DNA from 2 places in the Roseovarius sp. D22-M7 genome. Region 2 is predicted to be linked to the other one. Evidence: riboswitches for the same ligand, from Rfam matches in the RefSeq annotation. Region 2 holds a riboswitch; the other holds the start of a gene.

Region 1 (15,485 bases), on a different contig from region 2:
GCAGAGGGTGTGCACGTCCATGCCGAGATCCGTCAGCCTTGCATTGCCGCCGAGGTCGGGCAGGTCGACGATGAAGGCGCAGCCGACGGTCTGCGCGCCCAGACGGTCGAGCAGCCGGATGCCCGCCGCCGCCGTGCCGCCGGTTGCCAGAAGGTCATCGACCAGCAGCACGCGCTCGCCTGCCTCGATGGCGTCGTGGTGGATCTCTACGACCGCGTCGCCGTATTCGAGTTGATACGCCTCGGAGATCACCGCGCCGGGCAGCTTGCCCTTCTTGCGGATCGGCACGAAGCCCACCGAAAGCTGATGCGCGATCGCCCCGCCGAGGATGAATCCCCGCGCCTCTAGCCCTGCGACCTTGTCGATGGGCCGGCCGGCATAGGGGTGCAGCATCTGGTCGATGGCGATGCGAAAGCCGCGCGGATCGGCGAAAAGCGTGGTGACGTCGCGAAAGAGGATCCCCTCGCGCGGGAAATCGACGATGGTTCGGATGTAATCCTTGACGGATCTGGTGTCTGGCATGGCGCGGCTCCGGCGGTTACGGACACTGTGTGGCCCACGGCGTGCGCGGGTGCAAGCTTATCCGAGCACGCGCCCCGCCACCGCGTCGAGCTTTGCCACGAGGGAGGGATCGCGTTTCTCGGGTGCGGTCAGCAGCGCGAAGTCGAGCGCGCGGTCGCAGCCATGCGGGCAGGACTCGCGGTCGGGACCAAGAAGCGCGGGCAGGCCGCGGACCAGCGCGCGGCCCTTGTCGGCATTGGCGGTCAGGGTGGCGATGATGTCGCTGATATCGACCTCGCCATGCTGCGGGTGCCAGCTGTCGAAATCGGTGATCATCGCGACGCAGGCATAGCACAGCTCCGCCTCGCGGGCGAGCTTGGCCTCGGGCATTCCGGTCATGCCGATCACGTCGCAGCCCCAGACCTCGCGGTAGAGCAACGATTCTGCCAGGGTCGAGAATTGCGGGCCTTCCATGGCAAGGTACGTGCCGCCCTCGTGCACGGTGATGCCGGCGGCGCGCGCGGCGGTGGCGCAGGCGTCCGAGAGGCGCGGGCAGGTGGGATGCGCGACGCTGACATGGCCGACGCAGCCGGTGCCGAAGAAGGATTTGTCGCGCGCGATGGTGCGGTCGATGAACTGGTCGACCAGCACGAAATCGCCCGGCGCGCGATCCTCGCGGAACGACCCGCACGCCGAGACAGAGATCACGTCGGTCACGCCAAGGCGTTTCAGCGCGTCGATATTGGCGCGGTAGGGCACCGTCGCGGGGGCATGGACATGGCCGCGCCCGTGCCGCGGCAGGAAGGCCATCGGCACCCTGTCGAGGGTGCCGGTCAGGATCTCGTCCGAGGGCGGGCCCCACGGGGTCTCGACCGCGCCCCACGCGGCGCCCTCCAGCCCGTCTATCTCGTAAAGCCCCGAACCGCCGATCACCCCGATCATGGTCCTTGTCATCGCTTGCCTGCCCCTCGCGGTTGCCTGTGCGCCGGCCCAAGAGATACGTCGGATCGGGGAAAAAGGAAATGCCGGATGGCGGGCGGGGGCGGGGCGGCGTCAGGCGGCCGAGCGGGCGCAGAAGCTGGCCTGGTTGCGGCCCTGCGCCTTGGCGAGGTAAAGCGCGCGGTCCGCCTCGTCGAGCAGATCTTCGACGGTGGGGGCGGGCGTGCCGGGCGTGGGCCCGGCGATGGTCACGCCGATCGAGATGGTGATGCGCAGCGGCGCGGCGATGCCCGGCACCGTGACGCCGGTCTCGCGGACCATGTCGCACAGCCGCTGGGCCACGTCCTGCGCGCGCTCGCGCGGCGTGTCGGGCAGCACGACCAGGAATTCCTCGCCGCCGATCCGGGCGAGCATGTCGGTCTCGCGCAGGTTTCTGCGCAGGCAAGTGCTGATGCTCCGCAGGACCGCGTCGCCCGCCGCGTGGCCGTGAGTGTCATTGATCCGTTTGAAGAAATCGAAATCCACCAGCATCACCGCGACATCGCCGCCGGTGCCCTGCGCCAGCGCAAGCTGGTTCTGCAGGAAGGGCAGCGCGTGCCGGCGGTTGTAGACCCCGGTCAGCGGGTCGAGGCAGGCTGCCTGCAGCCCCGACAGAAGATGCGCGCGCAGACCTTCGTTGCGGCGTTTGCGCCCGAGATGGTTGTCGATGCGCAGCAGGACCTCGCGCGGGTCGGGCGGGCCGGTGATGACGTCGTCGGCGCCCATGTCAAGAAGCGTGACGGCGAGCGGACTGGCCTCGGCGTCGAGCAGCGCGATCACCGGGCTGTCGCGGGTCGGGCGCGCCGCCTTGAGATCTGCGAGCAGGCGCAGCCCGTCCTCGGCCTGGCTGAGGTTGATGCGCAGCATGTAGATGTCGGCGGGCCGGCGCGGCGTGCGGTCCTCTATCGTCAGCGCCTCGAAGGCGTGGGGCCCGTGCGCCGCGAGTGTGCCTCGCATGTTGATCGCGTCGGCGCGGCTGGCCGCGATGATGGCGATCCGGCCGGGCGGTGCGAAGCCGGCCTGCGCATCGGCGAAACCGGGGCCGTGGCTGTCGATGGGGGCGTGGTGGATGGCCAGTTCCGGGTCGGTGTGGCGCTGTCGTAACAGGTTGCGTAGCCGCGCCAGCAGCAGGGATTCCGAGACCGGCCTGCTAAGGATATCGTCGACCCCGGCGCGCAAGGCGTCGGCGCGGTCCTCGGCCGAGGTGCCGGTCTGGAGCATCAGGATCGGGGTCGCCGCGGCACCGTCGATGCGGCGCAAGGCGGAGATGAAGCTGCCCACGTCCTGGCCCGACAGGCGGGTGCTCGACAGGATCAGGTCGGGCCGCTCGCTGGCGGCAAGGCGCAGCGCGTCGTCCGCGCTTGCGGCCTGTACCACCTCGTAAGGGGTTGCCGACAGCTTCACCTTCAGGACGATCCTGTTGGTTGCCAGCTCGTCTACGATCAGAATTTTCCCGGACATGGGCTTGACGCCTTTCCGACTTGCCCTTTGCATTTGATTAACTATCCATGGGAGTGGTTAAGAAAGTCTTTCGCGAAATTGATCAGGGTCAAGATGCAGCAAGATTCCGCCGAAACGATCGCCTTGCAGGCGCTGGGCTGGCTGGCCGCGAATGACGATCTGTTGCCGGTTTTCCTTGGCGCGACAGGGGCTTCCGAGGCCGATCTGCGCGCGCGGGCCGCCGAGCCGGAATTCCTCGGCTCGGTGCTGGATTTCCTGATGATGGACGACGCGTGGGTGGTGGCGTTCTGCGAGGGACAGGGCCTGGCCTTCGACATCCCTATGATGGCGCGCGCGGCGCTGCCCGGCGGGGCGCAGGTGAACTGGACATGAGGCGCACGGGCGCGGTCCTGTTCGACAAGGACGGCACACTGTTCGACTTTCACGCCACATGGAGCGTCTGGGCGCATGAGGTGATCCTCGATCTGGCCGGTGGCGACGCGGGCCTGATGGCGCGGCTGGCCGATGCAGCGCATTACGATCTCTACGCGCGGCGCTTCCTGCCGTCGAGTCCGATCGTGGCGGGCACCAACCGCGAGGCCGCCGAATGTTTCGCCAGCGCCCTGCCGGGGGTTGCCGTCGAGGAGATCGAGATCCAACTTATGCACCGCGCAGCACAGGCCCCGCTGACCCCCGCCGTGCCGCTGGTCCCCTATCTCGACGGGCTGTCGGTACGCGGGCTGCGCCTCGGCGTGGTGACCAACGACACGGAATCCGGGGCGCGCGCACATTTGGACAGCACCGGGATTCTGGCGCATTTCGATTTCGTCGCAGGCTTCAATTCCGGCCACGGGGCCAAGCCCGCGCCGGGCCCCCTTCTGGCCTTCGCGCGGGCCGTGGCGGTGGATCCTGCGCGCGTTGTCATGGTGGGCGACAGCGCACATGACCTGATCGCCGGGCGCGCCGCGGGGATGCGCTGCGTTGGCGTGCTTACCGGCACCGCCTTGCGCGGCGACCTGGCGCCGCTGGCCGATATCGTCCTGCCCGATATCGGGCATCTGCCCGACTGGCTGGACGCATGACGCGGCATCCGCTGTTCGGCCTGGGGCTGGCGACATTTGCCGCGCTGGTGCTGACGCCGGATGCGCTGTTCATGCGGCTGTCGGGCATGGGCGGCTACCAGATGGTCGGCTGGCGCGGCCTGATGATGGGGGCGGTTCTGGTCACGCTCTGGGCGGTGCTGGCAAGGAACCGCGGGCGCGATCTGGCGTTCCTCGGCACCGGGTTCGGGCTGACCATCGTCGCCTGCCAATATGTCAACGCGACGCTGTTCAGCCTTGGGATCGCGCATGCGCCGGTGACGGTGATGCTGCTTGCGGTGGCCACGGTGCCGGTCTTCGCCGCGCTTTTCGCGCGGGTCATCATCGGCGAGCCGACGCGGCGATCCACGTGGATCACCATCCTCGCGGTGCTGTGCGGCATCGCGCTGGCGGTGCTGGGCGGGCGCGGCGACCTCGCGCTCAGTTCTGACGCGCTGTGGGGGGCGCTCGCGGGGCTGGGCGTGGCGATGGTTCTGGCGCTCAACTTCGTCATCCTGCGGGCGCGGCCGGACCTGCCCATTGCGCTGCTGATCGGGGTGGGCGCGGCGCTGGCTGGGGTGACCGGCGTGGCGATCACCGGGCCCGGGCAGATGGCCCAGGGTGCTGTCTGGGCGATCGCCATCACCGGGCTGGTGATCCTGCCGGTCTCGTTCTTCTCGCTGTCGCTCGCCTCGCGCTACACGCATGCGTCGAATGTCAGCCTGCTGCTGCTGCTGGAGACGGTCCTCGGCCCGCTCTGGGTCTGGCTCGGCGTGGGCGAGCGACCGACCCCGATGATGCTGGCCGGCGGGGTGATCGTGGTGGGCAGCCTGGCCTTGTACCTGTGGCATACCGGGCGGCGCCGCATGGTGCGCGCGGTCTGAGCGCGGGTGCGCCCATCACGAAGACGCGCGGGCAGGGATCGGGACGTTTCGGCACGGTTGCCCGTGCCGGCGCTGATCGTTTTGGCCGAACACAAGGGTGCAAACTGATCCGGATCAATGCCCGAGCGGGCAGCACCTGCGACACTGCGTCAGTATCGAAAGGAGGATCTGCTCATGCTGACAATCACCAAACCTGCGGAGAACCGTGTCGATATAGAGTTGAGCGGCCGCGTCGACGCGGAGGCCATGTCTACAGCGCTGGACGACCTCATCGCCAAATCGGACGACGTGACGAAGGGCCGGATGCTTTACAAGATACCCGAGTTCGCGATGCCGACACTCGGGGCGATCGGTGTCGAGCTGGCCAGGATGCCAAAGCTTTTCGGACTGCTGGGGAAGTTCGATCGATGCGCGGTTCTGAGCGACGCGAGTTGGATCCGAAATGCCGCGGAAGTCGAAGGGGCCCTCTTCCCGGGCATAGAGATAAAGAGTTTCGAGCTTGCCGAGACCGCCGCAGCCGAGGCTTGGCTTGCAGAGGGCGCGACGGGCGCGGTGGAGACATGATGAAGCGGAAAAACGCCGCGCGGTGAGCAAGGTCGATGCGCCGCGACGGTTTACCCGCCTCTGAGCCAACGAAAAAGACGACATGCGTCGCAAACCGGCATTTGCCTGTCCCGGGCGCGGTGTTCCCTTGGTCCTTGGAGCAGAAAGGCTCGACGCCGAGGACGACGCAGGGGCATAAGCGGGCGCGACAGAGTCGCGACGCATGCGTTTCGACCAAACTTGAAACAGTTTGATCCGTAAGGCCGATAACAACCGATATTTCTGGCCTGTGATTCCGAGCGCGTGCTATGATTTGAGATCATGTACGCGTTAACCATTGATTCGGTGACTTTGAGAAATCCAGAAATTGGAGTTTTTTCAAATGATTACCCTAGAATCCAAAGCGGTCGTCGTCAATGATAGCAGATCGAATATGTATCTGAATATGGACGCGAATGTAGATGTCTACCCGACGGACTCCATCGGTTATATCATCAATCGGGTGGCAACACACATCCCCATGTATAACCTTGTCATCAATTGCCACGCCAGTCCTGCTTCACTTCAGGTTGGGGTGGGGCTGCGGTCTCACCAAACCGCGTTGTTCAGTCGGCTTCGAGGCGGGGTAAGAAAGATTTGGCTGTATGCTTGCTCTCCCGCTCATGGGCGGGACGGAATGGATTTCTGCGCCTCTATTGCAACAGCCGCTCAATGTTACGTGCTCGCATCTTCAGCGGTCCAGTGGGAAAGTGCGGCCGAAATGCGCGGGCTTCCGCGGAACTCACTGGATACTTTTGAGGGCAAACTCATGAGTTTTGATCCACGTGGTCAGGTAAACTGGTCGCGAACGTATCCTGCAGGCGCCGCAAATCCCTCTTGATGCACGGCGCAGACACTCGCAAAAATACCGCCGATACCCCCTCCCAAAACGCGTGAGTCAAACCGCGTCGTGTACCTCTCCGGCAAGAACCATACGTTTCTGAAGCCGACAAAAACGACGCGTTTCGTCGCAAACTGGCATTTTGGACGCTCGGCCCCGGTGTTCTCTGGACGTAGCAGACCGAGAGGGCACGCCATGGCCGAGGATCTCAAGCGCAGGAAACGCATCGGCGGGCGCGCCGGGGGGGCCGCGCGGCGCGGCCATGCGGCGATCGCGCAGATGCCGTGGAACCCGCCCGTCAACACCGACCGCCCGACCGAGCCCTTGGGACCCGACGGCGTCGCCGCAATCCATGACGGCGCGATGCGCATCCTCGAGGAGATCGGCGTGGCGTTCCTGAACCCAGCGGCGGTCGCGATCCTGCGCGACAGCGGCGGTTGCGAGATCGACGGCGCGATGGTCCGCATGGGGCGTGATTTCGTGCTCGAGATGGTGGCAAAGGCCCCCGCAAGCTGGACCATCACCCCGCGCAACCCCGCGCATCGGATCACCATCGGTGCCGGTCATCTGAATTTCGGAAATGTCTCTTCGCCGCCGAGCTACTGGGACATGAAGATCGGGCGCAAGGTCACCGGCACCCGCGCGATGTGCCGCGATCTGCTCAAGCTGAGCCAGTATTTCAACTGCATCCATTTCGTCGGCGGTTATCCGGTCGAGCCGCAGGACGTGCATGCGAGCATCCGCCATCTCGACGTGCTGCACGACAAGCTGACGCTGACCGACAAGGTGGCGCATGCCTATTGCCTTGGGCCCGACCGCGTCGAGGACGTGATGGAGATGGTGCGCATCGCTGCGGGCCTGAGCCATGCGGAGTTCGAGGCGACGCCGCGGATGTACACCAACATCAACTCGACCTCGCCGCTCAAGCATGATTTTCCCATGCTCGATGGCTGGATGCGCATGGCGCGGCGGGGGCAGGGTCTGGTGGTGACGCCCTTCACCCTTGCGGGCGCGATGGCGCCGGTGACGATGGCCGGCGCGGTGGCGCAAAGCGTGGCCGAGGCGCTGTGCGCCGTGGTGCTGGCGCAGGTGATCCGGCCCGGTGCGCCGGTGGCGATCGGGACGTTCACCTCGAATGTCGACATGCGCTCTGGCGCGCCGGCCTTCGGGACGCCGGAATACATGCGCGCCACGCAGATGACCGGACAGATGGCGCGCTTCTACGGGCTGCCGCTGAGGGCAAGCGGCGTGTGCGCGGCCAACGTGCCCGACGGGCAGGCGGTGTGGGAGACCTCCAACAGCCTGTGGTCGGCGGTGCAATCGGGCGCCAGCATGATCTATCACGCCGCCGGCTGGCTCGAGGGCGGGCTGATCGCCTCCCCTGAGAAATTCGTCATGGATTGCGAGATATTGCAGCATATCCAGCGCTACATGGACCCCATGTTGACCGCCACCGGCCCCGACGAGATCGCCGTCGACGCGGTGCGCGCGGTGATGGATCAGGGCGACGGGCAGGGCCATTTCTTCGGCATCCAGCACACCCAGGACCGCTACAGCACCGCGTTCTATGCGCCGTTCCTGAGCGACTGGCGCAATCACGAGGCGTGGGAGGCCGCCGGCGGAGTCTGGACCCCGGCGCGCGCGCATCAGGTCTTCCAGGATATCCTCGCAGATTTCGAGGCGCCGCCGATGGAGGAGAGTATCCGCGACGAACTGGCCGATTTCGTTGCCCGCCGCAAGGCCGAAGGAGGCGCGGCCACGGATTTCTAGAACCCGGTGGGCGCTCGGCTGGCATGTGCGCGTCAGGCGCAGGCTTATGTCAGGACACGCGATCCCGACATTCAGGACACGCCCAAGGCATGCCATGATTGGCGTCGGGACGATGTTGGCCCCATTGCTGAGGAGGCAATCTCGATGAAGTCACGTGTCCTGCCGGTTCTGGCCGGTTTCCTGATCTCCGCCGCCCCCGCGCTCGCCGATTCGGCGGGGCTTTATTGTGCCTATGGCGGGAACAGCTTCCTGATCGCACGGCAAGCGGGCACTAATGCCGTAGATCTGCGGATATCGAGCTGGCAAGGGATGCACCATTGCGGCGTGCAAGGCACGGCGACGGCCGCGCCGGACGGCTCGCTGCTGGAGGCCCGGGGCTGCATGCTTCGATTGCGCGAGGAGAGCGGCGCGATCATGCTGGAAGCATCGCCCCACGAGGCCTGCGCGCAGTTCTGTGGGGCGCGTGCACGGTTGAACGGGCTGAGCTTTCCGCAGTCCAGCCGGATAACCGCCCGTGCCGACCCTGCGCTGTTCGCGCGCGATCTCGGAGAACTCGATCCCTGTTGAGAGGGGCTGTGTCTTGCGTCGCGGCAGCTCTCTGTGAGTGCATTGCGCCCTGCCTGTCATCGAAGGTCAGGCTTGTACGCGAGACAGCTCGGATGATCCGCGCATTATGTCGCGGTGGTGGAGAATGCTGCCGGCCTGTAGCGCACCTTGGCGTTCGGACCCTTGGGGTCGAGCGCGAAGAAATCGGGACGGTTGGCGAGATACTTGCGCCAGGTCTTGTCCGGCATGTCGCTGATCTTGACCCCGTGAAGCTTAAACATGCGGCTGGAGAGCACCGTGATTTCCAGCCCGGTCGAATCCTTGCAGTTCGACCGGATCACGTTGCGGATCGTCTGATCGAGGTCCGAGATCGGCGGGGCAGGCGGCGTCGGCGCATGCGCCGGATCGGCGGGCGGCGCGTCCGTATCGATCACGTGAAACGTCGAACAGGCCGCGCGAAAGCGCTCGGTCGTTTTCGCCTCTCCCGCGCCGATCACCGTGAGGCCGTAACCGCGCAGGCGGGTGGCGAGATGGGTGAAATCCTGATCGGAACTGATGAGCAGAACCGCCTCGCATTGTTCCGACAGCGCCCGCTCCATCGCGTCGAGGCAGATCAGCATGTCGGCGGCATTCTTGCCGCTGCCGGAATGGATCAGGTGGACTCCCGGCAGGTCGTCCCAACCGGGCAGGTTGCAGGCATTTCCATAGGCGCGCACGAGGTCGGGCGAACCGTGCCGGTTGGCAAGCGCGAGGATGATCCCGGCTTTCCTTGCGGGGATGTTGTCGGCGTCGATAAAGACCGAGAGGCGCAGAGGGGTCGCGAAACGGGTTGGGGGCAGGGTGCTCATCCTGAGAGGATACGCCTCGAATTCGGATCGATTTCGGGCGAGAGGCGATCTTTTTCATGGCGTTCGAGCGAAACGGCACGGTCTGACACGGTTCCTTCAACCCGGAAGACGCTCATCCGGCCGACTTGCCGTCCAGCCAGCGGCGGCAGGCGCGGTCGACGCCCATGTGCAGGCAAAGCGTGAAGATCGCCAGCACGATGAGGGCCGCGAACATCAAATCGATTTTTGCTCGCCCATTGGCCAGAAGCATGAGATAGCCCAGCCCTTTCGAGGCCCCCACCCATTCGCCGATGATCGCCCCGATGGGGGCATAGACCGCCGCCAGCCGCAGCCCGGTGGCGAAACCGGGAAGTGCGGCGGGCACGCGGATATGCCACATCAGCCGCGCCGCGTTGGCGCCCATGATCCGCCCCAGATCGAGCCAGTGCTGTGGCGTGCGCATCAGCGCGTCGAAGAAGGCCGAGGTGACCGGGAAATAGATGATCAAGAGCGCCATGGCGATCTTCGACCAGAGGCCGTAGCCAAGCCACAGCGTCAGCAATGGCGCCAGCGCGAAGACCGGGATCGCCTGGGAAAACACCATCATCGGGCGCAGCAGCCGGCGCGCCACTGGCGAGGCCGCCAGCCCGATCGCCGACACGCCCCCAAGGATCGCGCCGAGGGCCAGTCCGATCACCACCTCGGCGATGGTGATGCCCGCATGCTCGAGGATCAGCGCGCGGCTGGACCAGAGGGTTTCGGCGACACGCGCCGGCCCCGGCAGGATGAAGGGCGGCAGCGCCGTCAGCGTCACCAGCGCCTGCCAGAGCGCCAGCGCCAAAGCGGTTGAGCCGAGGATGGTGAACGCGCGGTTCAGGTGAGGGCCAACGGACCGCGTCATCAATTCGGGTAGCCCGCGAGCGCGGCATCGAAAAACGCGTGTTCGAGCCGCGTGGTCTCGATGAACGTGGCCTCGACGGCGCGCTTCTCGGGCTCCGACAGCGCGGGCCACGCGCGGTCGAGCTGATCGCGCAGATGCGCCACCACACCCTCGAAGCCCGCGCCGCTGTGCAGGCTGATCCATTCCCCGAACCAGAAGGGCAGGCCGTCGGCCTTGTCGGCATGCGGCGTGGCCCAGTCGAGATAGGACCATTCGGCCACCACCAGCACCGCCAGCATCTGGGCGTAACTGTCCGAGCGCGTCGCGCGGTGCATGATGTCCTGAAGCTCTGCCGTCACGGGATGCGCGGGCGCGGGCCGCGCGGGATCGCCGCCAAGCGCCGCGATGGCGCGCAGGAAATAGGTGTTTTCCGGCCCGCAGATCAGCCCGAGGAATTGCGCGCCGGGGACCGCCTCGGGCAGCGACGGCGCGCGCGCGACGGCCGAGGCCAGAAGCCGCACGAAGCCGTCGAGAAAGAGGTGATCCTGCTCGAGATAGGCCAGCATGCGATCCTCTGGCAGGGTGCCCGCCGCCAACTGATCGGTGAAGGCGTGGCGCGTGGCCGCCTGCCAGTCCTCTGTGCAAAGCGATTTGAGGTGATCGGTGGGGCGCATCGTCTACTCCTCGTATGCGGGGGCGCGCAGGCGCGAGAGCAGCCGGCCTTGCGCGGTCAGCGTGTCGGGATCGTCCACGGGGCGCGGCACGGTGCCGGGGGGCGGGGTGACGTCCTCCAGCCCCGCCTCGGTCAGGATCTGGATGGCGTGACCCATGCGCGCCGCCTCTGCGGGGTCATGCGTGACCATCAGCACCGTGCGCCCCGCCAGATGCTCGGCCGCGAGGTCCTGCATCTGGGTGCGCGTGCGCGCGTCGAGCGCCGAGAACGGCTCGTCGAGCAGGATCACGGGTCGGTCCTCCATCAGCGTGCGGGCAAGTGCCACGCGCTGTTTCTGCCCGCCGGACAGGGCATGCGGACGCTTGTGCGCGTGATCGTCCAGCCCGACGCGGCCCAGCATGGTCATCGCGCGCCTCCGGTCGCGCCGCTCGCCGCGCAGCCGTGCACCCAGCGTGACATTGCCCAGCACGTCGAGCCACGGCATCAGCAGATCGCCCTGCGCCATCAGCGCCATGCGCCCGGCCAGCGGCCGCCTGTCCGAGGCCGAGATCGTGCCGGTGAAATCGGTGACGTCGTCGACACCGGCCAAAAGCCGGAGCAGGGTGGTCTTGCCCACCCCCGAGGGCCCCAGAAGGCAGGTTATGCGGCCGGCGGCCACCGTCAGGCGCAATGGTCCGAAGATGTGCAGCCCGCCGATCCGAGCAGTGCCATCAAGCATCAGCGCGGGCGAATCTGGGCGCATGGTGCGGCCTTTCATCGGGCGGCCCGGCCGGCGCAAAGGGGGAAAGGCGCGCGGTGCGCGGTCTCCGTTCCCTACGCCGGTGCGAGCCGGATCAGGTTCGGTGGGTTGGCGTCAACGCCTCTCAGCCCCGGCACGGGGCACCCCAACGGATGCCATCATCGTAGCGGTGCCGTGGATCGAAGGCAAGCGGCGCCGGGCGGGATCGGGTTCAGCGATTCTTAAGGCTTGGCTGCGATGCTGCGGACGAGTCGAACGGGAGAGAAGGGCATGCACGGGTTGATCAACCGCGCGATCGAGCGATTCGCTCGCGACAGCTACGGCGACGCGCTGTGGCGGGACGTGATCGGGCGGCTCGGTCTCGGCTATGACACGTTCGAGCCGATGATGCGCTACGATGCGGAGGTCACGCAACAGCTGCTGGCGGCGCTGGGTACGCGGCTCGACCGGTCGCGCGATGATCTTCTGGAGGATATCGGGACCTATCTCGTGTCGCATCGCGCGGTCGAGCCGATCCGCCGCCTGTTGCGGTTCAGCGGTGTCGATTTCGTCGATTTCCTGCACGCGCTCGAGGATCTGCCGGACCGGGCGCGGCTGGCGGTGGACGAACTCGACCTGCCGTCGCTGACCCTGCATGGCCATGGTGCGGGCCTCTATCGGCTGGAGGTGGGACGAGGCGCGCCCGGCGAGCTGCGATTCGGCCACGTGATGATGGGGATCCTGCGGGCGATGGCGGACGATTACGGTGCGCTGGTGGTGCTGGACCATCGCGGCGCGACCGCCACGCACGAGATGATCGAGGTGCAGCTTCTGGACGCGCGTTTCGCCAGCGGGCGGGAGTTCGATCTGGGCGCTGGGCGGTCGGCGGGATGATGGAGGACGCCGACAGGATGCGCGAGGTGCTGGACACGCTGGCCCCGATGCACGCCGTGCTCGGGCCCACGGGGCATGTCGTGCAGGCCGGTCCGACGCTGCGCAAGGTGATGCGGGACCGCGATCCGGTCGGTGCGCGGTTCCTCGAGATCTTCGAGATGGCGCGCCCGAACATGGTTGCCGGCATGGCCGATCTGCGCGCGCTCGCGGGCCGGCGGTTGCGCCTGCGGCTGCGCGCCGGATCGCGCCACGCGCTGAAGGGCTTGCTGGTGCCCCTGTCGGTGCAGGGCGGGCCCGGGGCGCTGGTCAACCTGTCCTTCGGGATCTCGGTGGTCGATGCGGTGCGCGATTTCGGGCTGACCGGACTCGATTTCGCGCCGACCGACCTGACCACCGAGATGCTGTACCTCGTCGAGGCGAAGTCGGCGGCGATGGCCGAATCGCATCAATTGAACCTGCGGCTGGAAGATGCGCGCATCGCGGCGCATGAGCAGGCCCTGACCGACACGCTGACGGGGCTGAAGAATCGCCGCGCGCTCGATCACCTGTTGGAACGGCAGCAGCAGGCCGGACAGCCATTCGCGCTGCTGCATCTCGATCTGGATCATTTCAAGGAGGTCAACGATGCGCATGGCCACGCGATGGGCGATCACGTGTTGCAGGAAGCGGCGCGGCGCATGCTGGCGCAGGTGCGCGCCGGGGACGTGATCGCGCGGGTCGGCGGGGACGAGTTCGTTTTCGTGCTGCCGGGCGCGGAAATGGCCCCTGGGGTCGCCAATGCCGCCGCGCGGCTGATCGCGGGTCTCGAGGCGCCGATAACCTGCGACGGGCAGGTCTGCCATATCTCGGCCAGTATCGGCGCGACGCTGAGTTGTTACTACAAGGTGCCCGATATCGCGCATATGATGGCGGATGCCGACCGCGCGCTTTACACCGCCAAGGCCGCCGGGCGCGGGTGTCACGTCCTTCATGATCCCGACCGCAGCGCCGGCCATGTCCTGCGCGGCGCCGGATGAGCCGTGCCGAGAGGGCCGGGACGTGCCGGCGCGAACGGCATTGCCAAAGCCGCGGGCTTTGGGCAAGCTGACCCGATGAAATGGATGGTGGTTCTTGTCGTGCTGGCGTGCATGCCCGGTCACGGCCTCGCGCGTGACGGGCAAGCGCAAGCGGCGCGAAACGGTGTCGAGCCGGTGCAATCGGTGCCGCGCGACGGTGGGCTGCCGCCGGTGCGCTGGGCGCATCGCGAGCGCGCCGCGCTCTGGACGCGCAGCGCGCTCGACGCGCTGCGGGGGCATGGTGCGGCGCTGGTTACGGATGTGCCACGCGACATCGCGGCGTGGTGCCCGGGCTATACGCAGGCGGGACAGCGGGGCCGGCGCGCCTTCTGGGTCGGGTTCCTGTCGGCGCTGGCCAAGCATGAAAGCACGTACCGCGCGCAGGCCGTTGGCGGCGGCGGGCGGTATTTCGGCCTTTTGCAGATCGCGCCGGCCACCGCGCGCGGCTATGAATGCCGCGCCACGAGCGGCGAGGCGCTGCGCTACGGGCCCGACAACCTGTCCTGCGCGATCCGCATCATGGCGCATACCGTGACGCGCGACGGCGTGGTGTCGGCGGGGATGCGCGGCGTGGCCGCGGATTGGGGGCCGCTGCACAGCAAATCGAAGCGGCGCGACATGCAGGACTGGCTGCGCGAGCAGAGATATTGCAGGCAATTGCCGGCGACGCGCCCGCGCGCGCGTCCCGCAGGCGAGCGGCAGGTGCAGGGCGGCTAAAGTACAGGGCGGCTAAAGCTTGGCGTCGCGCCACGTGCCGGGGGCCAGCCCGTCGAGCGACCAGTCCCCCGCCCGCCAGCGCACCAGCCGCAGCGTGGGATGGCCGACATGCGAGGTCATCCGCCGCACCTGCCGGTTGCGCCCTTCGGAAATCACGATTTCCAGCCAGCAATCGGCCACCGATTTGCGCTCTCGCACGGGCGGATCGCGCGGCCAGAGGTCCGGCGCGTCGATGCGCCGCACGCGGGCGGGCCGGGTCGGGCCGTCCTTCAGCCGGACGCCGGCGCGCAACGCGTCGAGCGCGGCGGCGTCCGGCACGCGTTCGACCTGCACCAGATAGGTCTTTTCGGTCTTGAAGCGCGGCTGCGCCAGCTGCGCCTGCAGGCGCCCGTCATCGGTCAGCAGCAACAGCCCCTCGCTGTCGCGATCGAGCCGCCCGGCGGGGTAGACGCCGGGCATGTCGATGTAATCCGAGAGCGTCGCGCGGGGGCTGTCGGCATTGCCGGGATCGGTGAATTGCGACAGCACGCCGAAGGGCTTGTTGAAGAGGATGAGGCGGGCCATGCCCCTTGATGGCGCAGGCCCAGCCGCGCCGCAAGTCTCAGTGGTGCCCGGGCCAGAGGCCTTCGCGGATCTTGTAGGTCCAGGGCAGACCGGCATTGCGCCAGCCATTGACGTCGCGCGTGCCCGCGTCGTTCTTGTCGCCCTCGAAGCCGTCGACCATGCTGTAGAGCGTCGCGTCGACTCCGGCTTTGGTCAGAGCGTCGACCGCCGAGGCACTGCGCGAGCCCGAGCGGCAAATGACCACGAGCGTATCTATGCCCTTTGCGGCGTCACTGGCCAGCCATGCGGTCACCTCGCCCGAAAAATCCGGGTATTCCAGCATCTTGTAGACGCCCTCTTCCGCGTTGAAGGCGAGATCGGGATCGACGATCTTGAACGGGATATTGGCCGCGGTCGGTGTCGGGTAGCCGATCAGCATCGTCTCGGAGGGCGAACGGACATCGAGCAGGGCGACATTGTCGTTTTCTGACAGGACACGCCCCGATTCGGCGGCGGTGATGTAGAGACCGGGATCCGTCAGCTTGCTGTCGGGCAGG
Region 2 (15,485 bases):
CCCGGCCTTGGCGACGGCGGTGTTCAGCAGCACCGCGTCATAGCCCAGTTCCATCGCGTGGGCGGCCTGGCTTGGCACACCAAGGCCCGCGTCGACGACCAGCGGCAGGTCGGGGAAATGCGCCCGCAACGACCGCAGCCCGTAGATGTTGTTGAGCCCCAGACCGGTGCCGATGGGCGCGCCCCAGGGCATCAGCACCCGGCAGCCGGCCTCGACCAGCCGTTCGCAGATCACCAGATCCTCGGTGCAATAGGGAAACACCTTGAACCCGTCATCGGTCAGGAGGCGCGCCGCCTCGACCAGCCCGAACGGGTCGGGCTGCAGCGTGTCGGCGTGGCCGATCACCTCGAGCTTGATCCAGTCGGTGTCAAACAACTCGCGGGCCATCTGCGCGGTCGTCACCGCCTCGCGCACCGAATGACAGCCGGCGGTGTTGGGCAGCACATGCACGCCCAGATCGCGGACCAAGTCCCAGAACGCCTGGCCGGCCCGCTCTGACCCGGCCTCGCGTCGTACGGACACCGTGGCGATCCCGGCACCCGAGCGTCTGAACGCCTCGGCGAGGATCGCGGGCGAGGGGTATTGCGCGGTACCCAGCATCAGCCGCGAGGCGACCTCGGTGTCATAATACGTTGGCATCTCAGCCCCCTTGCCGCGGCGTGACGATCTCGATCCGGTCGCCATCGGACAGGCGGTGCGCGGCGCGATTCGCGGCTGGTACGAATTCCTCGTTGACCGCCGTGGCGAGTTTGACGTCGCCATAGCCCATCTCGTCGAGAAGGCCGGCGAGGGTGTCCGCGCCGCTCTCCCGCGTGGTGCCGTTAAGCGTGATCTTCATGGTATAACTCCGGTCTTTCATTGTCGCGCAGCACCAGCCCGGCGACCTGCCGCGCCACCGCGGGCGACAGCAGGAAACCGTGGCGAAAGAGGCCGTTGACATGCAGCGTGTCGCCTTTGCGGGTGATGCGCGGCAGATTGTCGGGAAAGGCGGGGCGGGCGTCGGCGCCGATTTCCACCACCTCGGCCTCGCCGAAGGCGGGATGCAGGGCGTAGGCCGCCGACAGAAGCTCCATCACCGAGCGGGCCGAGGCGCGCCCGCGCTCGCCGCTTTCGAGCTGCGTGGCGCCCAGCATGAAGATGCCATCGCCGCGCGGCACGATGTAGAGCGGGAAACGCGGATGCAGCAGGCGCACGGGCCGCGAAAGCTGCACCTCGGGACTGCGCAGCACGACCATCTCGCCCTTGACGCCACGCAGATCGGGCAGGGCGCCCTGTGCGGCGAGGCCGCGGCAATCGATCGTCGGGCCGTCCGGCGCGGCATCGGTCTGCTCGAAGCGCGCGCCGTCCTCTTCCAGCGTCAGGCGCAGATGCTCTAGCGCCGCGCGCGGGTCGATATGCGCCTCGTTCTCAAACCAAAGCGCCCGGTCGTGCCGCTCGGCGACATGGGGCTCGAGCGCGGCCAGAACGTCGCCGGTGACCAGCCGGTGCCCGGCGGTGCGGTGCGCGAAATGGTCAAGCTCTCGCCAGTCGCGCCCGAGCGTAACCACGAGCGAGCCTTGGCGCGTGACCGCGACGCCTTGGGCTGCCCACCAGTCGGCGGCCTCGCGCCCCAGCCGCACCACGGGTTCTTCCGCCGTGGCGCCTTCGCAATCGGGGGCGAGCATGCCGCCGGCCCACCACGAACAGGCGTGCGGTCCGGGGGCCGCGGCCGGATCGCGCAGCGTCACGGGCACGCCGCGTGCCATCAGTTCGGTGGCCACGCAAAGCCCCGCGACGCCCGCACCGCGAATGGTGACGGGTGCGGTCATGTCCAGACCTCGTGGAAATGGTGCAACGGTCCGTGTCCGCGTCCGATATCGAGGCCGTCTGCGGCCCGGATCGCGGCGTGCAGCCAGCCATGCGCGCGCTCGACCGCTTGCGCAAGGGTGCGGCCCTTCGCAAGTTCCGCCGCGATGGCCGAGGAATAGGAACAGCCCGTGCCGTGGGTATTGCGCGTGGCGATGCGGGGCGCGTCGAGGCGGATCACGTCGTCCGCGACAAGCCAGTCGGTGCAGGTCTCGCCATGCCCGTGGCCGCCTTTCATCAGCACCGCGCGGGCGCCCATGTCGCGCAGCCGCGCGCCCTGATCCCGCATCTCGGCGTCGCTGCGCGCTTCAGGCAGCCCGAGAAGCGCCGCCGCCTCGGGCAGGTTCGGCGTCAGCAGGGCGGCGCGCGGCAGAAGATGCCTGACCAGCGCCGCGCGCGACGCATCCGGCAACAGCCGCGCCCCGGACTTGGCGACCATCACGGGATCGAGCACCACGGGACCCTTGTAGTCATGCAGGGCGTGCGCCACCGTCGCGATCAGGCTGGCCTCACCCAGCATCCCGATCTTGATCGCGTCGATGTGGATGTCATCCAGCACGGCCGCGATCTGCGCGGCAACGGATGTATCGGGGATCGGATGCACGTCGGTCACGGCGCGCGTGTTCTGCGCGGTGACGGCGGTGATAACGCTGGTCCCGAAGACGCCGAGCGCCGAAAATGTCTTGAGATCGGCCTGAATGCCCGCGCCGCCGCCACTGTCGGAGCCTGCGATCGTCAGCGCTGTTGTCGCCATCCTGCGTTCCTTCCGTCTTGACGGGAACGAAGGTGCTGCGCCGGGTGGCGGGCAAGGCTCCGTTCCCTACGCCGGCGTTACCCGGATCAGGTTCGATGGGTTGGCCTCTCACCTCTCAGCCCGGTCAACGGGCACCCCAACGGATACCTCCAACGTAGCAAGGCACCGCGGGCACGACAAGGGGCGACGCCATCGGCCCGACCCGCGGCCGGTCCATGCGCGTCCGGTCGCGCGGCGCGTGTCAGAAAACTGTCACTTGCCTTGCGAACAGACGTCATGAATGACGGGTCCGGGACTGGCGCGTCCCGCAGGACAAAGGACGGAGGCATGACGACCTATGCTGTCAACGGGCTGGGCCGGATCGGCAAGCTGATCCTCAAGCCGCTGCTGGCGCGTGGCGCGCGGATCGCTTGGATCAACGACGCGACCGGAGATCCAGAGATGCACGCGCATCTGCTGGAATTCGACACGGTGCATGGAAGGTGGGACGCGGATTTCGCCCATGACGCGGGCAGCGTCACCATCGACGGCGTGCGCCTGCCCTTCATCGGTGCGCGCGACATCGCGGAGCTGCCGCTGGACGGTGTCGATGTGGTGATCGACTGCACCGGCGTGCACAAGAGCGAAGGCAAGCTCGCGCCCTACTTCGAGGCCGGGGTTTCGCGGGTCGTTGTCTCGGCGCCGGTCAAGGACGGGCCGACCGTGAACATCTGCCACGGCGTCAATCACGCCGCCTTTGACCCCGCGCGGCACCGGATCGTGACGGCGGCAAGCTGTACGACCAACTGCCTTGCGCCGGTAGTCAAGGTCCTGCACGAGGCGATCGGTATCCGGCACGGATCCATCACCACGATCCATGACGTGACCAACACCCAGACGATGGTGGACCGGCCCGCCAAGGATCTGCGGCGCGCGCGCTCGGCGCTCAATTCGCTGATCCCGACGAGCACCGGCAGCGCTACCGCGATCACGCTGATCTATCCCGAACTGACGGGCCGGATCGACGGCCACGCGGTGCGGGTGCCGCTGCTGAACGCCTCGCTGACCGATTGCGTGTTCGAGATGGACCGCGAGACCAGCGTCGAGGAGGTGAACGCACTGTTCAAGGCCGCCGCGGAAGGCCCGCTGGCAGGCATCCTGGGATACGAGACGCGGCCGCTGGTGAGTGCAGATTACACCAACGACACAAGGTCGGCCATCGTCGACGCGCCCTCGACGATGGTCACGGGCGGCACGCAGGTGAAGGTCTATGCGTGGTACGACAACGAGATGGGCTATGCGCACCGGCTGGTCGATGTGGCGCTGATGGTCGGGGCGCGTCCGTGACACCACGCACTGAGCGTCCAGATGGTCTTTCGGCCTATATCGCCGTGACGGCGGCCTATTGGGCCTTCATGCTGACCGACGGCGCGCTGCGGATGCTGGTGCTGCTGCATTTCCACACGCTTGGGTTCACACCGGTGCAGCTGGCCTACCTCTTCGTGCTCTACGAGATCGCGGGTATGGTGACCAACCTGTCGGCGGGCTGGATCGCGGCGCGGTTCGGGCTGACGGCGACGCTTTACGCGGGCCTCGGGTTGCAGGTGGCGGCGCTGGTGGCGCTGGCGCAGCTCGACCCCGGCTGGGCCGTGGCGGCCTCGGTGGTCTACGTGATGGTGGTGCAGGGCGCGTCGGGCGTGGCCAAGGATCTGGCCAAGATGTCGTCGAAATCCGCCGTGAAGCTGCTGGCGCCTGAGGCCGAGGGCGGGCTGTTTCGCTGGGTCGCCGCCCTGACCGGGTCGAAGAACGCGGTCAAGGGCGTCGGGTTCCTGCTGGGGGCTGGCCTGCTGGCGACCTTCGGCTTTGCCGGGTCGGTCTGGGCGATGGCGGGCGTGCTGGCGGTGATCCTAGGGGGCGTCGCATGGGCGATGCCGCCCGGGCTGCCGACGGGGCGCAAGGGTGCGAAATTCTCCGAAGTGGTCTCGAAATCCGCCAACGTGAACTGGCTGAGCGTGGCGCGCGTCTTCCTGTTCGGGGCGCGCGACGTGTGGTTCGTGGTGGGCATACCGGTCTATTTCTACGCGGTGCTGTCGGACGGCACCGAGGCGGGCGACCGCGCGGCGTTCTTCCTGGTCGGGTGTTTCATGGCCGGCTGGATAATCCTTTACGGCGCGGTGCAGGCGGGCGCGCCGCGGCTGTTGCGGGCGCGCAGCCGCCCCGAGGGCGAACTGATCCGCGCGGCGCGGGGGTGGGCGATCGCGCTGTTGGCGGTGCCCGTGCTGCTGACGCTGGCCGCAGCGCTGGCGGACGGGCCGCAGACCTGGCTGACGGGCGCGCTGGTCGCGGGGCTGCTGGCCTTCGGCGCGGTCTTTGCGGTCAATTCGGCGCTGCATTCCTATCTGATCCTCGCCTTCTCGAAGGCCGAGCGGGTGACGATGGATGTCGGGTTCTACTACATGGCCAATGCCGCCGGGCGGCTTCTGGGCACGGTGCTGTCGGGGGTGACCTATCAGATGGGCGGGCTGGCGCTGATGCTGGGCACGGCGAGTGCGATGGTCGCCGCGTCTGCCTTTGCGGCGGGTCGGCTCGACAGCGCGGCAGACCCCGGCGTTGCGCCCGGATCCTGACCGGGGCCTCCGGCGGGAGTATTTCTGGCAAGATGAATGCGGGACGCGTTGTGCGGCGAGCCTGGAGCGTCAGGTGTTGAAGAGGAAGTGCAGCACGTCGCCATCCTTGACGATGTACCCCTTGCCCTCTGAGCGCATCTTGCCGGCATCCTTCGCCTTCTGCTCGCCGCCCAAGCTGACGAAATCGTCATAGGCGATGGTCTCGGCCCGGATGAAGCCGCGCTCGAAATCGCCGTGGATGACGCCGGCGGCCTTGGGCGCGGTGGTGCCGGTGGGCACGGTCCAGGCGCGCGCCTCCTTGGGGCCGACGGTGAAATAGGTCTCGAGATGCAAGAGGTCGTAGCCGGCACGGATCAGCCGGTCGAGGCCGGCCTCCTCGAGCCCCATCTCCGAAAGGAACATCGCCGCCTCCTCGGCGTCGAGCTGGCTGATTTCTTCCTCGATCCGGGCCGAGATTACCACCGAGGCCGCACCCTGGGCCTCGGCCATCCGCGCCACGGCCTCTGAATGGGCATTGCCGGTGGCGGCGTGGGCCTCGTCGACATTGCAGACGAAGAGGACCGGCTTGGAGGTCAGCAGTTGCAGCATCTTCCACGCCTTGAGGTCGTCCTCGTCGACCTTGACGGTGCGCGCGGGGCGGCCCTCTTCGAGAGCGGCCTGCGCGCGCGCCAGCAGGCGGTCGGCTTGCACGGCCTCCTTGTCCCCGCCCTTGAGCTTACGCGCGAGACCGGCGCGGCGTTTCTCGATGCTGTCGAGATCGGCGAGCATCAGTTCGGTCTCGACCGCCTCGGCATCGGCGACCGGATCGACGTGGCCCTCGACATGCGCGACGTCGCCGTCCTCGAAGCAGCGCAGGACATGGGCGATGGCGTCGACCTCGCGGATATTGGCGAGGAACTGGTTGCCGAGACCTTCGCCTTTCGAGGCGCCCTTCACCAGCCCGGCGATATCGACGAAGGTCATGCGGGTCGGCACGATCTGTTTGGATTGCGCGATCGCCGCCAGTTTGTCGAGGCGGGCATCGGGCACCGCGACCTCGCCCACGTTGGGCTCGATCGTGCAGAACGGAAAGTTCGCGGCCTGCGCCGCGGCGGTGCGGGTGAGCGCGTTGAAAAGCGTCGATTTGCCGACATTGGGCAAGCCGACGATACCCATCCTGAAGCCCATCTGCCACTCTCCCGACCGGTGAATTGCGGGCATCTACCGGGCGGGGCGGGGCAAGGTCAAGCCGGGCATTGATTTCGCCCGCGCTTTGCGCCAAACCCGCCGGAACCCAGCCGGAGGACACAGACCCCATGACCCGTATCGACACCAGGTTTGCCGAACTGAAAGCTGCCGGAAAGAAGGCCTTCGTGTCCTACATCATGGCGGGTGACCCGGATGTCGAGCGGTCCTTCGAGGTGATGCAGGGTCTGCCCGCGGCGGGGGTCGACGTGATCGAGCTGGGCGTGCCCTTCACCGATCCGATGGCGGACGGGCCGACGATCCAGCAGGCCGGCCAGCGCGCGCTTGCCGGCGGCATGACGCTGGAGAAGACCTTGCAGATGGCGCAGCGCTTCCGCGAGATCGACGACACCACCCCGATCGTGCTGATGGGCTATTACAACCCGATCTACAGTTGGGGGGTCGAAAGGTTCCTCGTCGATGCCGTAGCCGCGGGGATCGACGGGCTGATCGTGGTCGATCTGCCGCCCGAGGAGGATGACGAGCTGTGTCTGCCGGCGGCGCGCACGGGGATGAACTTCATCCGCCTGGCGACGCCCACGACCGATGACAAGCGCCTGCCCAAGGTGCTCGAGAATACCAGCGGCTTTGTCTATTACGTCTCGATCACCGGCATCACCGGTGCGGCTTCGGCCGAGGCGGGCGAGGTTGAACCGGACGTCGCGCGCATCAAGGCGAAGACCGATCTTCCGGTGGTCGTGGGCTTCGGCATCCGCACCCCAGAGACGGCGCAGTTGATCGCCGGCGTGGCCGATGGCTGTGTTGTCGGCTCGGCCATCGTGGCCGAGATCGCCAAGGGCGGGCCGGTCTCGGACGTGATCGAGTTCGTGCGTGGGCTGGCTGGCGGTGCGCATCGCGCCTGATCCGATCAAGATGCTGCTTTTGAACGATAAAAAATGATCGGAACCTCTTGAAGGTTCGGTGCCCTGCTCCCAGATGTACCATGAAAGGGAGCGGCAGGCCCCGGACATGGCGGCAATGCCGTCCTCTCGATCAAGACCGAGACGGAACAGAAAGGAGGGAAGCGATGAACATGAGATCACTGATACCATGGAACACCCGCAGCCCGGCGAACTGGGCAGGCGACCGCGATCCTTTTGCACTTTTGCACAACGAGATGAACCGCTTGTTCGATAGCGCCTCTCGCGAATTCGGACGTGACCTGTGGGCCCTCGACGGATTCGGCGGTTGGCCGCGGGTCGACGTGACCGATGCAGAGGACCACGTTCGCGTCGATGCCGAAGTACCGGGCCTGAACGAGAAAGACGTGGAACTTACGTTGAAGGACGGCGTCCTGACGTTGAGCGGTGAGCGCAAGGTCGAGAACGACGACAGCGACCGCCGCGTATCCGAGCGTTTCGTGGGGCGGTTCGCGCGGCAGATCCCGCTGGGATACGAGATCGACGAGGACAATGTGTCGGCAACCTTCGGCAATGGCGAGTTGACCGTGACACTGCCCAAGACGGCGCAGTCGAAATCGGACGCCAAACAGATCGAGATCAAGTCGGCCTCGTGAGGCGATCGGATCAGTGACCTCTTCAAGGCGCGCCCATCGTAGGGCGCGTCTTTTATTTGTGATTGTTGCGAGGCATCTCGTCCGCAGCAGGTGCGGCGCTTCCCGGGTTTTTCCGACTTTTTCTGCGACACATCGTTCGATTGTGCCATAAGGCGCGAATGTGTACGGAACGTTCATCGGATCTGGAGGGCGCATGGCTGTCATCACGAATATTCAGGATCTCAAGGAGATATTTGCGCGGCGTGTGCCCAGGATGTTCCATGATTACGCGGAATCGGGCAGCTGGACCGAACAGACCTTTCGCGAGAACACCTCGGATTTTGACAAGATCCACCTGAAACAGCGCGTCGCCATCGACATGACCGGCCGCAACGTCGCGAGCCGGATGATCGGGCAGGATGTGGCGATGCCGGTGGGGCTTGCGCCGGTCGGGCTGACGGGCATGCAGCACGCCGATGGCGAGATCAAGGCGGCGCGTGCGGCTGAAAGGTTCGGCGTGCCCTTCACCCTGTCGACGATGTCGATCTGCTCGATCGAGGATGTGGCCGAGCACACGACCAAGCCGTTCTGGATGCAGGTCTACACCCTGAAGGACGACGATTTCATGCAGCGCCTGTTCGACCGGGCGAAAGAGGCGAAGTGCTCGGCGGCGATGATCACCGTCGATCTGCAATTGTTGGGGCAGCGGCACAAGGACCTCAAGAACGGGCTGAGCGCGCCGCCCAAGCTGACCCCGTCGAGCGTGGCGAACATGATGACCAAGGTTCGCTGGGGCTTGGGGATGCTGGGCACCAAGCGGCGCTCTTTCGGCAATATCGTGGGCCATGCCAAGGGCGTGACGGATCCCTCGTCGCTGAGCACATGGACCGCCGAGGCGTTCGACCAGGCGCTCGACTGGGACCGCATCCGCGAGTTCCGCAAGATGTGGGACGGCCCGCTGATCATCAAGGGGATCATGGATCCGCGCGACGCGGTCGAGGCGCTCAATGTCGGGGCGGATGCGATCATCGTGTCCAACCATGGCGGGCGGCAACTGGACGGGGCGCTCTCGGCGATCCGGGCGCTGCCGGCGATCATGGATGTCGTGGGCGACAAGATCGAGGTGCATTTCGACAGTGGCATCCGGTCCGGTCAGGACGTGCTCAAGGCGCTGAGCCTCGGGGCGAAGGGCACCTATATCGGACGCGCGTGGACCTACGGGCTGGGCGCCATGGGCGAGGCCGGCGTGACCCGCGCGCTCGAGGTGATCCACAAGGAACTCGACACCTCGATGGGACTGTGCGGGCGGCGCGACGTGCATGATCTCGACCGCGATGTGCTGCTTGTGCCCAAGGGGTTCTTCGACGGTTGGGAGTAGCGCCCGGACCGCCGGCCGCCGTATTCGGGTGTTTTTGCCGGGCAGAAACGGAAAGGACCGGATTCGGGCCTTTTCAAGCGCGGCGGTGTGGTCTATCAGCCGGGCTTCATGCGGGGTGACAGCCTTGGAGGCACCCCGCGCCAATAGATGGAGAATTCAAGATGGCTGGAGAAATTCCTGATCTTCACGCCCAGGAACGCACGGGGACAGGCAAGGGCGCCGCTCGTGCGGTGCGCCGCGCGCATCTGGTTCCGGGGATCGTGTTCGGGGGCGATACGGATCCGTTGCCGATCCAACTGCCCTACAATGCCCTGATCAAGCGTCTCAAGGCGGGTCGGTTCAAGTCGACGCTGTTCAACCTAAAGGTCGATGGCCACGAGGATGTGCGCGTGATCTGCCGGGACGTACAGCGCGATATCGTGCGTGACCTGCCGACGCATGTCGATTTCATGCGCCTGCGCCGGACGTCCAAGATCAACCTGTTCATCCAGATCGACTTTCAGGGAGAAGAGGAATGCGCGGCGCTGCGCAAGGGTGGCGTTCTGGCCATCGTGCGCCCCGAGATCGAACTCGTGGTGACCGCGGGCGACATTCCCGAGAGCATCGTCGTCGACCTGACCAAGATGGAGAACATCGGCGACACGATGACCATTTCCATGGTCGATCTGCCCGCCGGCGCGAAGCCGACCATCGATCGGGATTTCGTGATCTGCAACATTTCCGCGCCCTCCGCGCTGAAGTCGCAGGAAGACGAGGACGAAGATGAGGCCGAGGTCGAAGAGGCCGCCGAGGAGGCCTCGGAAGAGGCCTGAGATCCGGTCATCCGGTAGATTACCCGAGACGCGGCCCCGGAATGGGGTCGCGTCTTTGTCTTTTCAGTCGCCCAGACGGCGCGCGCGCGCGGCACGGTAGGCGCTGATACGCTCTTCGAGGCGGTCGGCATAGGCGTTGCGACCTTCGTCGCTCATTTCGGCGAGGTGCCGCACGAGCACCTCCTGGCCCATCTCGAAGCGGACCGCGAAACGCGCCCGGTGCTGGCGCATCCGGTCGGCGACCTGCGCGGGGTCGAAGGGTACGGCGCGCAGATCCCGCACGAGGGCGTCGTAGCTGTCACCCAGCCTCGCGCGCCCGCCATCGGCGGCGCGCCACGCCTCACGCATCTGCCGGGCGATCTCCTGCCGGTCCTCGGGGCTGAGGGCGCGGGTCAGCGGGCCCCCGGCCATTTCGAGCCGCGGCGGATGCGGCTCGCCCGCGTGGCGCAGCGCCCAGCCGGCGGCCAGACCCACGACCAACAGGTTGAGCGCGAGCGAAGCCACGAGCAGGATGCGCATCAGGCGGCCGTCGCGCGCCGTGCTCTGCCGGTCGGTCATCAGTCCTCTCCCGCGGCCAGATCGAAGGCCATTTCGGGCGTGATATCGACAAGATAGCTCGCGTCATCCACGCCCGTCACGCGCGCCGGAAGGCCGGTGCCGATCCACAGCCCGGCCAGCGCCGCGGTCGCCAGCCCCGCCATCGCCGGCCAACCGCCTACCAGATCCCGCAGGCGCGGCATCGCGGTGCGTCGTGGCATCGGGCTTTCGGCGGCCGCCTGCATCGATGCGGCATCGGCCATGACGCGGGCCAGCAGCGCGTCGGTCGGTGCCGGCGGGGAGTGCCGCGCCGCCTCGAAGAACACATCGAGCGCGCGGTCGTCGTGATCGTCACCAGTCATCGGCATATCCCAACTCCTCTTTTCTTTGCCTGAGCGCCGTCGCCAGCGCGCGTTTGCCCCGCGATGTCAGGCTTTCCACCGCCTCGACCGAGATATCCATGATCTCGGCGATGTAGATATTCGACAGCCCCTCGATATGGCGCAGTACCACGGCCTCTCTTTGCCGGGCGGGCAGGGCGTTCAGCGCCGCCTGCAACGCGTCGGCGCGGGCACGTTCGTGCATCGTCTGGACCACGCTGGCGCGGCCGTCCGCGGGCTCGGGGATCGTGTCGAGCGTGACGGTTCCCCCGCGTGCCCGGCGCTGCCGGTCGATGCAGAGATTGGCCACCACGCGGTAAAGCCAGGTGGTCACCTTCGCCTCGCCCTCGCGCCAGGCATGCGCCTGTTTCCACAGCCGCAGCATCGCCTCTTGCGCGACGTCCTCCGCCTCGGCGCGGTTGCCCAGAAGGCGCCACGCATGGGCCATTACGCGCGGTGTCAGCCGATGGGTCAGCACGCGGGCCGCGGCCTGCTCGCCATCGGCAAAGCGCGCGAGCAGGGCCTCGTCGGGCAAATCCTCGATGGCGTCGAATGGCATCCGCATCGCCCCTGACAGTACCCGTCCCGCGCGCCCTTGGCCAGCGATGCGGGCCCCGGATCCATGGCATCACTCGCCGGATTTGCGCCCGCGCATTCCGTGGTGGCGGTCGCCCCGCTGGCTGTGCCAGTCGTCGAATTCCGCGCGCGACACCGCCCCGTCACCATCGAGATCCATGCGCGCCATCATGCCGCCCTGCCGCCGGGCTTGCAGTTCCTGCATGCCGAGATGTCCGTCGCCATCGGCATCGTGCCGGTCGATCATGTGATCGGCCCGCCGGCCGATCCTTTCGGCCTGCCGCGCCGTCATGCGGGCGATCAGTTCCTCACGCGAGAGCGCGCCATCGCCATCGGCGTCGGCCCGATCGAAGCGCGATTGCATATGCGCCATCATTTCGGCGCGCGTGATTTCGCCGTCGCCATCGGTGTCGAGCGCATCGAAGACCGGGCGCATCTGCGTGCCCCCGTTGTGGCGGTCGGCCAGCACTGTGCCCGGCCCGCCGAGGGCAAGGACCGTGGCAAGCCCGGTGATCAGTTTTGCATTTTTCATCGTGAACTCTCCGCTGGTGTCTGATACGTCGGAACCGCGAAATGACTGTCGCGTCCTGACCGGCTCGCAAGGGATGATACGCGGCCCGCGCCGTTTTCCGTCGCAGATGCGCGAGTGCCCGGCAGGATGCACCGCGCGGTTTGCGACATCGCGCCGCAAGGACAGGCTGTCATCTTTCAAAGCCATGTGCTTGCCCGCACGGTACGGGGAAACGATCGAAAGGGTGCTTTCCATGCACGATACCAGCGTCCAGACCGACCGCCCCGTCTGGCCCGCCCTGCGACGCGGGTTCCGTCGCAAATGCCCGAATTGCGGGCAGGGGCCGATTCTCAAGAGTTACCTGAAGGTGCGTGAGACCTGTCCGGTCTGCCGCGAGGATCTCAGCCATCATCGCGCCGATGACGGGCCCGCCTACCTGACGATCCTGCTGGTTGGGCACCTGATGGCGCCGCTGCTGCACGTGACGTTCACCCATTTCCGACCCGAGCCGCTGGTGTTGTTCACCATATTCGGCGTTGGCACGGTCACCTTGTCGCTGTATCTTCTGCCGAGATTGAAGGGGGCCATCGTGGCCTTTCAATGGGCGCGGCACATGCACGGCTTCGGCGACGATCGCTGAGCCGCGCGCCGGGAGGGTGGATGACCGAAATCGACAAGACCGCCGTGCGCGATGCGGCCACCGTGATTTTGCTGCGCGACACCGATCGCCCGCATGTGCTGATGGGCCAGCGCGGCAAGACGGCGGCCTTCATGCCCGACAAGTTCGTCTTTCCCGGCGGCGCGGTGGATGCCGGCGACGCGGCTGTGCCGCTATCGCGCCCGCTGCCGCCGATTTGCGCCGAGCGGCTGTCCGAGGATTGCGACGGCGACCTCGCACACCCGCTGGCCGCGGCGGCGGTGCGCGAGCTGTGGGAGGAAACCGGTCTGGCGCTCGGCGTGCCGGGGGACTGGCCGGGCGCGGTGCCGCCGGATTGGCAACGCTTTGCCGCGCGCGGCCTCGTGCCGGTGGCGGATCCGCTGCAATTCGTCTTTCGCGCGATCACCCCGCCGGGCCGCCCGCGCCGGTTCGATGCGCGGTTCTTTCTGGTGCAGGCCGAGGCGCTGTGCGGGGATCCGGACGATTTCTCGGATGCCAGCGACGAGCTGAGCCACCTGCAATGGATCCCGCTTGCGGATGTGCGCAAGTTCGATCTGCCCTTCATCACCGAGGTGGTGCTGGCCGAGGTCACGGCCCGAGCACATGACCGCACGCCGCCCGCATCCGTGCCGTTCTTTCGCAACGATGACGAGGAAAGCCTGTTCCTGCGGCTTCAGGGGGCGGCTTCGGACTGAAGCACCTCCGCGCGTGCCTTATTCCGACGCGTGTTTCTGCAACACCTCGATCGGCACGATGGACAGCGCGCGTATATGCGTTGCCTGAAGCCGCACCAGCGGCGCGCAGCCCTCGTCATGCGCCTGCAGGAACCGCCCGGCACACAGGCACCATTGATCGCCGGGCTTCAGCCCGTCAAAGCCGAATTCCGGGCGCGGCGTGCTCAGGTCGTTGCCGACATATTTCGAATAGGCGAGGAATTCCGCCGTCATCAGCGCGCAGACGGTATGGCTGCCCTGATCCTCGGCACAGGTGTTGCAATGCCCGTCCCGAAAGAACCCGGTCAGCGGATCGTCGGAACAGTGCTCTAGCGCACCGCCGAGGACGTTCACCGATTGCTCCATCTCCATGGTGTTTTCCTTTCGGTCAGGTATCAGCGTTCTTCGAGCACGGTCTCGAAGCCTTCGAAGTCCGGCGGCCCCAGCAGGGCGTCGCGCGTCGAGCGGTTGCCCGCATCCTTGTGCGCCGCGCGAAATGCTTCGGATTTCGTCCAAGCGTCGAATGCGGCGCGGCTGTCCCAGATCACGTGGCTGGAGTACAGCCTGTGCCCCTCGCCCTCAGGGCCTTTCAGCAGGCGAAACTCGCGAAAGCCGGGGACGCTGGAAAGATGGCTCTCGCGTTCGGCCCACATCCGCTCGAACGCGGCCTCGTGGCCGGGTTTCACCCGAAATCTGTTCATGGCGATGAAGGTCATGTCGCCTCCCTCTGTCTGGTCTCGCGGGCCGGGGCAGGCCGGGCAATGGCTGGCGTGCCGAAGTTGACCTGAACCATAGCGGCCCGCCATGCAAGCGCAAGCGGGTCAACGGAATTTGTCGACGAGCCGCTGCAACGGGCTGCGCGCGGCATCGTCTGTCGGCGCCGGGTCGTCCGGGACGGTTCCGGGGCCCGGCGCCGTGTCGGGGACCGGTTTCGGCGCGGGTTTCGGGTTCGCCGGCCGCGCGGGGGCCATGCGCTGCGCGACGGCGTTCTGGAAGCGGTCGGGCTTGCCCTCGGCCAGCCACGGGGCGCCGTCGGCGATGCCGCGCAACAGGTCGTCGAGCCACGCCTCGTCGGCCTTGGCGAAATCCTGCAACACGTAATGCGTTACGCGGTCCTTGTGCCCGGGATGCCCGATGCCGAGCCGCACGCGCATGTAATCCGCACCCAGATGCGACTGGATCGAGCGCAGACCGTTATGGCCCGCATGGCCGCCGCCGGTCTTGACGCGCAGCTTGCCGGGGGCGAGGTCGAGCTCGTCGTGAAAGACCGTCACCTCGGCCGCGCCAAGCTTGTAGAACCGCGCCGCAGCACCCACCGATTGCCCGCTGAGGTTCATGAAGGTCTCGGGCTTCAGAAGCACGACCTTCTCGCCCGCCAGCACACCCTCGGCCATCTGGCCCTGGAACTTGGCGCGCCACGGGCCGAAGCCGTGATCGGCGGCGATCGCATCGACCGCCATGAAGCCGATATTGTGCCGGTTGCGGGCGTATTTCGCCCCCGGATTGCCCAGACCCACGAACAGCCGCATTGCCCAAACCCCCGTCCTGATGGAGGGTGGTCTAGGGGTTTGCCCCCGTGGAATCAAGCAATGCGCGGGCGGGACATGGCAGAGTACGAGATCGACGGGCTGCGGATGGTGGTGCCCGATGCGCTGCTCAACCCACGTATCGCCGGCAAGCTGGACGCTGGCCGCTACGAGGCGCACGAGGCCCACGCGGCGGCGATGCGCTTGCGGGCCGGTCAGCGGGTGCTCGAACTGGGGGGTGGGATCGGCTATGTCGCCGCGATCTGCGCGCGCGTCACGGGGGCGCGCAACGTCACATGCCTCGAGGCCAATCCCGCGCTGCTACCGGTGATCCGCGCCAACCTGGCGCGCAACGGCTTCGCCGAGGTGACGCTTGTCCACGGTGCGGTAACGGGCCGCGACAGCCCCGCGGCGCCGGTCGCCTTCGACGGCGCCAAAAGCTTCTGGGCGGGGCGCATCGCAGAGGGTGC

Evidence for each region. A riboswitch is a leader RNA that binds a small molecule or an ion and turns the genes downstream of it on or off. The one in region 2 is predicted to bind thiamine pyrophosphate.
Region 1: it holds a riboswitch for thiamine pyrophosphate, as region 2 does, so the genes downstream of both, V8324_RS13120 (ABC transporter ATP-binding protein) here and thiD (bifunctional hydroxymethylpyrimidine kinase/phosphomethylpyrimidine kinase) in region 2, are expected to answer to the same signal.

The regions. Positions count from the first base shown of each region.
Region 1 is NZ_JBAPKY010000028.1:3,917-19,401, forward strand. Features, by position in the region: gene V8324_RS13060 (adenine phosphoribosyltransferase) at 1-522, opposite strand, end outside; gene V8324_RS13065 (S-methyl-5'-thioadenosine phosphorylase) at 580-1,455, opposite strand; gene V8324_RS13070 (diguanylate cyclase) at 1,555-2,940, opposite strand; gene V8324_RS13075 (DUF3572 domain-containing protein) at 3,034-3,312, shown strand; gene V8324_RS13080 (HAD family hydrolase) at 3,309-4,001, shown strand; gene V8324_RS13085 (DMT family transporter) at 3,998-4,882, shown strand; gene V8324_RS13090 (STAS/SEC14 domain-containing protein) at 5,057-5,446, shown strand; gene V8324_RS13095 (trimethylamine methyltransferase family protein) at 6,501-8,075, shown strand; gene V8324_RS13100 (hypothetical protein) at 8,220-8,642, shown strand; gene V8324_RS13105 (NYN domain-containing protein) at 8,747-9,469, opposite strand; gene V8324_RS13110 (ABC transporter permease) at 9,582-10,349, opposite strand; gene V8324_RS13115 (TenA family protein) at 10,349-11,002, opposite strand; gene V8324_RS13120 (ABC transporter ATP-binding protein) at 11,006-11,743, opposite strand; TPP riboswitch at 11,795-11,898, opposite strand; gene V8324_RS13125 (heme NO-binding domain-containing protein) at 12,011-12,613, shown strand; gene V8324_RS13130 (diguanylate cyclase domain-containing protein) at 12,610-13,629, shown strand; gene V8324_RS13135 (transglycosylase SLT domain-containing protein) at 13,705-14,385, shown strand; gene V8324_RS13140 (pseudouridine synthase) at 14,398-14,949, opposite strand; gene V8324_RS13145 (rhodanese-like domain-containing protein) at 14,987-15,485, opposite strand, start outside.
Region 2 is NZ_JBAPKY010000052.1:5,409-20,893, reverse strand. Features, by position in the region: gene V8324_RS17530 (thiazole synthase) at 1-639, opposite strand, end outside; gene thiS (sulfur carrier protein ThiS) at 641-838, opposite strand; gene V8324_RS17520 (FAD-dependent oxidoreductase) at 822-1,808, opposite strand; gene thiD (bifunctional hydroxymethylpyrimidine kinase/phosphomethylpyrimidine kinase) at 1,805-2,599, opposite strand; TPP riboswitch at 2,646-2,748, opposite strand; gene V8324_RS17510 (ArsJ-associated glyceraldehyde-3-phosphate dehydrogenase) at 2,927-3,925, shown strand; gene arsJ (organoarsenical effux MFS transporter ArsJ) at 3,922-5,205, shown strand; gene ychF (redox-regulated ATPase YchF) at 5,275-6,372, opposite strand; gene trpA (tryptophan synthase subunit alpha) at 6,501-7,292, shown strand; gene V8324_RS17490 (Hsp20/alpha crystallin family protein) at 7,457-7,945, shown strand; gene V8324_RS17485 (alpha-hydroxy acid oxidase) at 8,139-9,302, shown strand; gene V8324_RS17480 (50S ribosomal protein L25/general stress protein Ctc) at 9,464-10,114, shown strand; gene V8324_RS17475 (periplasmic heavy metal sensor) at 10,178-10,672, opposite strand; gene V8324_RS17470 (hypothetical protein) at 10,672-11,019, opposite strand; gene V8324_RS17465 (RNA polymerase sigma factor) at 11,003-11,596, opposite strand; gene V8324_RS17460 (EF-hand domain-containing protein) at 11,660-12,139, opposite strand; gene V8324_RS17455 (DUF983 domain-containing protein) at 12,372-12,758, shown strand; gene V8324_RS17450 (NUDIX hydrolase) at 12,779-13,471, shown strand; gene V8324_RS17445 (DUF2237 family protein) at 13,490-13,861, opposite strand; gene V8324_RS17440 (antibiotic biosynthesis monooxygenase family protein) at 13,885-14,205, opposite strand; gene pth (aminoacyl-tRNA hydrolase) at 14,311-15,018, opposite strand; gene V8324_RS17430 (FkbM family methyltransferase) at 15,079-15,485, shown strand, end outside.